3 regions of the Cupriavidus sp. YAF13 genome follow, and region 1 is predicted to be linked to each of the others. Evidence: predicted binding sites of a transcription regulator. Region 1 holds the regulator's gene; each other region holds the start of a gene.

What was found. Region 1 encodes LexA, which represses DNA repair genes until DNA is damaged. Its sites were predicted from a motif close to ACTGTATNNNNATACAGT; they were not measured.
Region 2: AB4061_RS07090 (ATP-dependent helicase) is a predicted target of LexA. The motif match lies at 1,121-1,138, and genes of this name have one in related genera.
Region 3: imuA (translesion DNA synthesis-associated protein ImuA) is a predicted target of LexA. The motif match lies at 1,288-1,305, and genes of this name have one in related genera.

Annotation. Positions count from the first base shown of each region.
Region 1 is NZ_JBFRDD010000001.1:123,231-126,466, reverse strand. Features, by position in the region: gene AB4061_RS00890 (asparaginase) at 1-772, opposite strand, end outside; gene lexA (transcriptional repressor LexA) at 1,007-1,663, shown strand; gene AB4061_RS00880 (hypothetical protein) at 1,772-1,942, shown strand; tRNA gene AB4061_RS00875 (tRNA-His) at 2,048-2,123, shown strand; gene AB4061_RS00870 (hypothetical protein) at 2,336-2,866, shown strand.
Region 2 is NZ_JBFRDD010000006.1:71,352-74,587, reverse strand. Features, by position in the region: gene AB4061_RS07100 (thioredoxin) at 1-342, shown strand, start outside; gene AB4061_RS07095 (TlpA disulfide reductase family protein) at 466-1,020, shown strand; gene AB4061_RS07090 (ATP-dependent helicase) at 1,343-3,236, shown strand, end outside.
Region 3 is NZ_JBFRDD010000050.1:23,836-27,071, forward strand. Features, by position in the region: gene AB4061_RS31175 (Y-family DNA polymerase) at 1-402, opposite strand, end outside; gene imuA (translesion DNA synthesis-associated protein ImuA) at 335-1,240, opposite strand; gene AB4061_RS31185 (serine hydrolase domain-containing protein) at 1,428-2,687, shown strand; gene AB4061_RS31190 (isocitrate lyase/PEP mutase family protein) at 2,853-3,236, opposite strand, start outside.

The sequences.
Region 1 (3,236 bases):
CCTCCGCCAGCGACTGGTGGACCGACCCGTTGCCAGCGGCCGCCACGACCAGGCCTGACACGCCCGCCTGCGCCAAGGCATCCACCACGATCCGGCCCGGTTCCGCATAGCTAGCCACGATCTCGACCTGCGGCCATGCACCTGGAACCGGCCAGGCCTTGGCCGGCAAGCGGCCGGGGGTGCGCACAAAGCGCACGAGGTTGTCCTGAACAAAACCAATCGGCCCGGATACCGGCGACACAAACGCATTCACCGCCGATGTGTGCGCCTTCATCACATCGCGCCCTGCATGAATCTCCTGATTGATCACCAGCAGCACGCCCTTCGCCGTCGCGCCGGCATCCGCCGCTACGCGCACCGCATCCAGCAGGTTCAACGGGCCATCCGCCGACAACGAGGTCGACGGCCGCATTGCAGCCGTCAGCACAACCGGCACCGTACCCACGCAAGCCAGGTGCAGCAGCATGGCCGTCTCTTCCAGGGTATCGGTGCCGTGCGTAATGACAATGCCCGACACATCGGGCTGCGCGGACCAGTACGCCACGCGCCCCACCAACCTGGACCAGAGCGCGAACGACATGTCCTTGCTATCCACCTGCGCAACCTGCTCGGCCTCGATCCGCGCCACCGCGCCCAGCGCCGGCACCGCGTCGAGCAGCGCCGTCACCGGCACCGTCGCCGCCTGGTACTTCGCGCTGCTGGCTGGGTTGGAAGAAGAACCGGCAATGGTGCCGCCGGTAGCGAGCACGACGACACGAGGCAGGAGAGACATGGCGGGAAAGTGGGAAAGTGGCCGGCAGCCAGAAAAGTTGAACAGTACGCAACGCAAGACGCTTCAGTGCCGCGGATTGTAACCCTCCGCCCACCCGCCACGGCACGCGCCAAGACCCGTGGGACGCACCTGTCAATGCGCAAACTCCCAAAAATTCCGCTTGCACTTCACTCGATACTGTATAAAATCACAGCATACTGTTTAAACATACAGTGCTTTCAAACACCGGCGACCATGGCGACCCTGACACCGCGACAGCAGCAGATTTTCGACTTGATCCGCAGCAGCCTCCAGCACACGGGCTTCCCGCCCACGCGCGCAGAGATCGCCGCCAAGTTCGGCTTCTCCTCACCCAATGCAGCCGAGGAACATTTACGTGCCCTGGCCCGCAAAGGCGTGATCGAGCTCACCCCCGGCGCCTCACGCGGCATTCGCCTCAAGGTCTCCCGCAGCGACTCCGAGCTACCCGACCAGTTCTCGCTGCCCATGGCCGGCGTCATGCAGCTAACCCTGCCATTGGTCGGGCGCGTCGCAGCCGGCAGCCCGATCCTCGCCGCCGAACACATCGACCGCCAATACCAGGTCGACGCCTCGGTGTTCGACGTGCAGCCCGATTACCTCCTGCGGGTGCGTGGTCTCAGCATGCGCGACGCCGGCATCCTCGATGGCGACCTGCTCGCCGTCAAGCGCGCCAGCGAAGCCGCCAACGGCAAGATCGTTGTAGCGCGCCTAGGCGACGACGTCACCGTCAAACGCCTCAACCGCCGCGGCGACATCATCGAGCTGATCGCCGAGAACCCCGACTTCCCCAGCATCATCGTGCAAGCCGGCCGTGAAGAGTTCTCACTAGAAGGCATCGCTGTCGGTCTCATCCGCCCCGGCGCCTTCTGACGAGTGCGGCTGAGACGGGCGAACCCCGTACAAGCCGACACCCGATTGTGCCAACGCACCCGCGTAGCGGGTACCGCTAACTGTTGTTGCAAGTCACCAGGTGTAGCCATGCTGCCAGCCAACCGCCTCTCCGCCCGCCGCCCCGTCAAGCCCGTGCCCTTCCGCCAGTCCAAAGGCGTACGCATCTACCAGGGCGCACAACGACGCACCATGGTTGGCAGCATGGCCGCCATCTGCCGAATGCTCGAGTTGGAGGAATCCTCCAAGCTGGCTGGTTAAGCAGGCGGCACTGAAAAAAATTTGTGCAGAGTACTAGCCATCCGGCTCTTGGCATTGTATGATCTTGTTCTTCGTCGTTCGGCACCAAGCAGAACGACATCGACGGTGGCTGTAGCTCAGTTGGTAGAGTCCAGGATTGTGATTCCTGTCGTCGTGGGTTCGAGTCCCATCAGCCACCCCAGAATTTATAAGGTTAGCGAGGTTTGCAGTTGCTAACTTAATCAGAATTTTGGAATAAGAACTTCCAAAATTTGGAACTTGAATTGAAGCCCACCCATCGCGGTGGGCTTTTTTGCATTCTGAATACAACACTTCCGCGCGCCCTCCCTCAGGCCGGCGAGAAGCGGTACAGCGCAGTTCATTTGCGAGAGACGAAGTGTGACGACCAAATCAATGTTCCCCCGCGACAACGCTGGCAGCTTTCAGGTTCCCTCCACGAAGGAAGGCGCGATCAAGCTAATTTGCGAAGTTCCTAGCCGCCATCTCGAGATATACACGCCGCACGAAACGTTTCTCATGCAGACCCCGGATGGGATTGACCCAGACCGCACAAATCCGAATGCGATGTGGGTGAACGCAAAGACACACGATGTCGGGTCTGCGTCACCCATCGTCGCAAGCACTTTCATTACGGCCTTCGAAATGCTTCCTCGGGCGGGTCAGTTGGACAAAAGCGCTCGAGACGACGTGCTTTCCCTGATGTATGCAATCAAAGAAACGTTACTGCAGTGCGCCCACGCCAAGGATGCGCAGCAGACTGAGTTGTTAAAGTTCCAGGCAAAGCGATTGCCTCAGGGGACGCAGGCGCAGGCACACGCGTATTTTCCCGTCATCCATAATTTGGACGGCTTGGTCACAGCCTTTCTTATTGCTGCACGCCGCGCCGTCACAGAAATCTGTCAGATACCTGGGCATTTTTTTTAAGCTCGGCCGGCAGCATTCGTCACTCGATCACCTGCTTGACAAGGAACTCATCAATGCACTGAGCCCAGAGAGTCAGCTTCTGAACTGCCTTTCTCAGCATCGCCCAGGCGTTTCAAGGCTGGTCAATTTGAGGAATGGCCAGGAGCACAGTGCGACTACAAAGGGCCCAAAGCTGACCGTCAGCAACTTTCAGCTAATGCCCTCCAATGAGGTCAGACAGCCAATATGGCATCTCGATGGCGAGGAACCCTTATCGATCGGCGCAGAAATGGCGGATTTGGTTCCTTTCTTGACTGGGCTAGCGGAAGTGACGCTGGTTGGGTGCGTCGTCGAAACGCTTCCGCTAGGTGGTTTCCCCTATGTTTTGGAA
Region 2 (3,236 bases), on a different contig from region 1:
GGCGAGCCCCTGGTGGTGCTGGTAACACTGCCCGGCTGCGTGTACTGCGAAACGGTGCGCCGCAACTATCTCGGCCCGCAAGCCGCGGCGGGCGAAATCGAGGCGCGCGAGCTCGACATGACCGCCGACACGCCCCTGCGCAACGCCGATGGCAGCATGACCACCGCACGCGAATGGGCGCGCAGCCGCAATGTGGCGGTAGCGCCCACGGTGCTCTTCCTCGACGCGCGCGGCCGCTCGCTGGCCACGCCGCTGCGTGGCATGCAGCCCGATTTCTATGGCGCCTACCTTGAGCAGGCGCTGGACCAGGCCCGCTCGGCCTTGGCAAGCAAGGCGCATTGAGGCGCACGATGGCGCACCCGGCTGCGGCCAATCGTCGCATCCGCGGCGGCTCGGTGAATGCAGCCGGCAGCGCCTCGGCAGCGGCAGTAGAATAGTGGCTTGTCTGACCTGTCGGCGAGCATCATGACGACCTCCGCTTCCCCCACCGCACCCACCCCGGCAAGCACCGCCTCGCGCAAGCGGTGGCCTGTGATCGCCGCCGTGCTGCTGGTTGCCGTGCTGGGCTGGTTCGGCTATCGCGCCGTCGCCCCCGCCAATGCGGCGCCGCCCGCCACGTTCACGCTGCTGTCGGGCGAGAAGATCAGCACCGCCGATCTCAAGGGCAAGGTCTACCTGGTCAACTTCTGGGCCACCAGCTGCGTCACCTGCGTCAAGGAAATGCCGGACATGGTCCGCACCTATGACAAGTTCAAGGGCAAGGGCCTGGAGTTCGTCGCCGTGGCAATGAGCTATGACCCGCCCATGTACGTGATGAACTATGCGCAAACGCGCAAGCTGCCGTTCAAGGTGGCGATGGATTCCGACGGCGCGGCCGCCAAGGCATTCGGCGAAGTGCAGCTGACCCCGACCACCTTCGTGATCGACAAGGACGGCCGCATCCTCAAGCGCTATGTGGGCGAGCCCGAGTGGGACGCGCTGCACAAGCTGCTCGACGGCGCGCTCGCCAAGGCAGCCTGAGCCACCGCCTGGCTCACCGCCTCCGCCCAGAAAGGTGCCTTCCATGGCACCTTTTTTATTGCCAGGGCGCGGTCGGGCAATGCCCGGCTTGCGCAGCCCGGCTGTATGGATATACAGTTGCCAGCAGCTTTCCCCGCCCATGCTGGCGAGCGCACTTGCGCCCGGCATCCCCTAAGGCCCCCGCTCCGTGTTACTCGATCCCGATCCCAGCGCCGTGCTTTGCGACGCACCCGCCGTCAAGCAGCCCGATACCGTGGATGCCTGCGCCCCCGACACGCCGGCCTACCTGTCCACCCTGAACCCGGAACAGCGCGCGGCCGTGATGCATGAGTCAGCCGCGCCGCTGCTGATCATCGCCGGTGCCGGCTCGGGCAAGACCAACACGCTGGCCCACCGCGTCGCCCATCTGGTGCTGGGCGGCGCAGACCCGCGCCGCATCCTGCTGCTGACTTTCTCGCGCCGCGCGGCGTCGGAGATGGGGCGGCGGGTCGAGCGCATCGTCGACCAGGCGCTGGGCATGCAAGCCTCCGGGGCGGGGCGCGCGGCACTCACATGGTCAGGCACCTTCCACGCCATCGGCGCACGCCTGCTGCGCGAGTACGCGGAAACGCTTGGCCTGTCGCCCAGCTTCACCATCTGCGATCGCGGCGACGCCGCCGACCTGATGAACGTGGTGCGGCACGACCTGGGCCTGTCGGCCCAGGCTTCGCGGTTCCCCCGCAAGGAAACCTGCCTGTCGATCTACTCGCGCGTGGTCAACACCCAGGCGCCGCTCGAAGACGTGCTCAAGCAATGGTTCCCGCGCTATGCCATGTGGACGGATGCGCTGCGCGGACTATTTGCCGGCTATGTGCAAGCCAAGCAGAAGCAGCAGGTGCTCGACTACGACGACCTGCTGCTCTACTGGGCGCAGGCACTGGCCGAGCCCGCGCTGGCGCAGGACATGGGCGCGCGCTTCGACCACGTGCTGGTGGACGAATACCAGGACACCAATGCGCTGCAGGCTGCCATCCTGCTCGCGCTCAAGCCCGACGGGCGCGGCCTGACGGTGGTGGGCGACGATGCACAGTCGATCTACGCCTTCCGTGGCGCCACGGTGCGCAACATCCTCGATTTCCCCGCGCAGTTCACGCCGGCCGCGGACATGGTCACGCTGTCGCAGAACTACCGCTCCACCCAGCCCATCCTGGCTGCCGCCAACGCGGTGATCGGGCTGGCGGCCGAGCGCTATACCAAGGACCTGTGGTCGGAGCGCGGCTCGGCCGAGAAGCCGGAGATCGTGGTGGTCAACGACGAGGCGGACCAGGCCCGCTATGTGGTCGAGCAGATCCTGGCGCGGCGCGAGGCCGGGCTGGCGCTGCTGTCGCAGGCGGTGCTGTTCCGCGCCGCCGACCACAGCGCGCAGCTGGAGATCGAGCTGGTCCGGCGCAACATCCCGTTCGTGAAGTTCGGCGGCTTGAAGTTCCTGGAATCCACGCACGTGAAGGATGTGCTGGCGGTGGTGCGCTGGCTGGAAAATCCGCGCGACCGCATGGCGGGCTTCCGCAGCCTGCAGCTGCTGCCTGGCGTGGGGCCCAAGACTGCTGCTCGTGTGCTCGATGCCGTGGAAATCGCCACCGAGCCGCTATTTGCCCTGGAGTCCTTTGAGGCGCCGCCAGCCGCCGCCGAGGCCTGGCCCGACCTGCTGGCGCTGGCGCGCAGCCTGATGGCCCCGGCCGCGCCGTGGCCCTCCGCCTTCGAGCAGGTGGTGGCGTGGTACCAGCCGCACCTTGAGCGCCTGCACGACGACGCTCCCGCACGCGCGGCTGACCTGCAGCAACTGGAGCGCATCGCCGCCACCTACGCGTCGCGCGAGCGCTTCCTGACGGAACTCACGCTCGACCCGCCGGACGCATCGAGCGACGAATCCGGCGTGCCGCTGCGCGACGAGGATTACCTGATCCTGTCCACCATCCACTCGGCCAAGGGCCAGGAATGGAAGGCCGTCTATGTGCTCAATGCCGTCGACGGCTGCATGCCGTCGGACCTGGCCACCGGCACCACCGAGGAAATCGAGGAAGAGCGCCGGCTGCTATACGTAGCCATGACCCGCGCCCGCGACCACCTCGACATCGTGGTGCCGCAGCGTTTCTATGTGCACCAGCAGACCGCCTATGGCGACCGCCATGTCTACGCCTCGCGCACGCGCTTTCTGCCCAACCGCGTGATGCCGCTGT
Region 3 (3,236 bases), on a different contig from region 1:
CCGGCACAACGCTAGATGGCCGCCAAACAACCGCAGGCTGGCCCCTGCATCGATCATCACGGTAGCCACCCCGGCATCGGGATGCACCGTGACATGCGGCGTGAAATGCAGCAGCGCCAGCGCCAGCGCCGTCATCACCTGCGCCTCGGCCGCCGGCTCGCGCTGCAGTTGCACCACCTGCGCCGACAACGCCTGCACGCCGCCCCGCCGCATCCCCGCCTGCACGCCCAGCGCCACCGCCGGGCCGTTGGCCAGCACCACCCGCTCGCGCTCCATCACGGCCACCGGCACGCTGTGGTGCAGCAGTCCGGCGCAGGCGTGGAGCGCGGCGGGCTCAGGCCAGTTCGGCTGCAGCGCGTCCAGCGACAGGCGCGGCAGATGCACCGCGATCCAGTACGACATGGGCTTGCTCTCCCGCAACGGCTTGGAAAACCGGGGCATTCAGGGGGACCGGCATCGACGGGGCCTGCAGCGCCGCAGGCGGCGTGGCCATGGCGGGGACCGCCATCATCTCGCCCAGCGACAGCACCAGCGGTGTATCGCGCACCGGGCCGCGCCGCTTGTGGAACGTGACCGACACGGCATTGCCCGGCGCCGGCGACAACAGCAGCCGCAGCACCGCCGGCGACGACTCGCGCAGCACGCTGGCCGGCCGGCACGCCCACACCACGGCGTCTCCCGCCTGCGCCAGCACCTGCAAGCGCCGCAGCGCCTCGGGACGCGCCGTGGGCAGCCACACCATCACCCCGCCAAAGGCCTGGCTGCGCAGCACCTGCTCCGCCGCCCACAGCACATCCGCCTGCGCCGCGGCCCGGCTCGCGCCAGCGGGCGGGCGCACCCAGTACAACTGGCGCGCCGGCAAACCCCATTCGGCCAGGCACGTTGCATTGGGCAGGTGCGGCGGCCCGATCAGCGCCACCCGGCGCTGCGCCGCGGCCAGCGCCAGCAACGCCGGGCGCAGCAGCCGCAACTCGCCCGCGCCGGGGTCGGCCAGCAGCTCTGTGAGCGCGCCCACCGGCCAGCCACCGCCCGGCAACTCGGCCGAGAGCGCGTCATGGCCGGTCGGCAAGGCCGGCACGCTGCCCGCCCGGCCCAGATGGCCAAGCTGCCCCGCCCGCCACAGGCCGGGATAGCGTTGCTCCAGCGCGTCCAGCGCCCCCTGCCGGTCGGCCACGGGCGGCTGCGCCAAAGGCGAATCGCCCGACGTATCGGGCGATATGGGGAAGAGTTCGGCGGTCATGTGATGCGTGCGGCTCAGCCGGGGGGACTGACACGAAATTTCCTGATACTGTATGTTTATACAGTACCACGGATGCGCGCAAGGGTGAAGCGGTGGGGACGCCGAGCTATGGAACCTGACAAGAGTTAGCGGCGCCGTGCTGCATCGGTGGCATGAGAATATGCTGCCATCGCAATGACTTCCTGCCATGATGACGATCGCTCGCCTGCCCTTCTTTCTCTGCTTCCCTCTGATTGCATTGCTCGCCGTCAACGCAAACGCTACCGCCCCCGACGAAGCATCCCTGGGCAAGGCCGAGGGCTATCCACCGGCTCGCAGCCTGAAGCAAGCCTACACGGAGCCCTATCTCGTCGGTTCGTTCAGCGCAATGGACAGCTTCAATCCGTCCTGTGCGCTCGCTCCGGCAAACGATCCGCTTGCGCTGAAGAAGGCCGCCATCGAGACACCGTTTCATTACCGCTTTCATGGCCGCGAGCTGACACTGGACGACTACATGCAGCGACAGCGCGCGACCGGACTTCTGGTTGTGAAGGACGGCGAGATTGTCGCGGAACGCTACAACTACATGCGCAGCGCCGACATGCGGATGCTCTCCAACTCGATGGCCAAGACGATTACCGCGCTGGCGATCGTCAAGGCGCAGGAAGAGGGCTTTATCCGCTCGCTCGATGACACCGCCGAGACCTACGCGCCCCAACTCAAGGACACGCTGTACGGACAGACCCGAATCGTGAATCTGATGCGCATGTCCTCGGGCGCCCGGTTTGTCGAGGACTACTCGGAGCACGACGACCGGGCCAGGTTCAACAATGCCGTGCGCCGGGCTGGCGTTGCCCAGGCCGCCCGGCTGATCACGGCGCGCAGCGATCCCGAAGGACAGCGCTTCAACTATGCCGGGGCCCAGACTCAAATCCTGGGGCTGGTGTTGCGCGGCGCCACGCGCCGCACGCTCTGTGATTACGTCGATGAGAAGCTGTGGAAGCCGATCGGCGCCCAAGCGCAGGCGACCTGGCTGGTGAATCCGGCCGACCAGGACGTGTTCGCGCAAGGTGCCTTCAATGCCACGCTGCACGACTACGCCCGCCTGGGCCTGATGATGGCAGCCGACGGACTGGTGAGGGGCACCGCCGTGGTATCACGCGACCACCTGCTCGCGATGACGGATGCAACACGGCAACCCGAAGCATTTCGGCCGGGCCACATGCAGTACCACGGCAGCACCTACTACGGTTATGGCCTGCAGACCTGGATCCTGCCCGGCAGCCACCGCCGCTTTGCCCTTCTGGGCGTCTACGGGCAGGCCATCTTCGTAGATCCCGCATTGAACCTGGTGGTGGTGCATACCGCTGTCGGCAAGGATGCCGCGGGCGACGCGAGCGGCGCCCACCTTGGCGCAGAACGCGACGCGCTGCTGCGTGGCATCGTATCGGCCTATGGAGACTGGTAGAAACGTGGATTGCCCCGGGTGTGCGCCTTGGGTCGACCGTCGTCGCGGACCCGGTCGATTCGGAGGGCGCCCCGGATCGTTGGCGAGGCCGGCCTCAGGAGGCAGACGGCCTGGCGGGCATATCAACCCAACCAACCCAGTCAACCCGCTATTGCCAGTCTCCAGTCAATGCAGCAGGGCATCCTCGAAAGCCATCTGCTCCGCCACATCAAACAGCGCCCTCAGGCTCGCCGCCCCCGCTGCCGCCGTCCCGTCATCGCTGCCCGCCCCGCGCACGGCATCCAGGCTGCGCCGCATCCCGGCTACCGCCGCGCCCGGCAACAACGTGGTCAGGCTAACCCGGCGAACCCCCAGTTCGCGCAGCCGCTCCAGCGGCACATTCGCGGCCGACGGGCTTGGCGCCAGCCCGGTCCCGGCGCTCAGCGTCACCGGGATATCCAGCGCGCGCACCAGCCGGGCGATATCGTCCTCGGTGCGCGGCGCAATGGGCAGCAGCATATCGGCGCCCGCCGCCTGATACGCCCTTGCCCGGAGGATGACCTGCTCGGT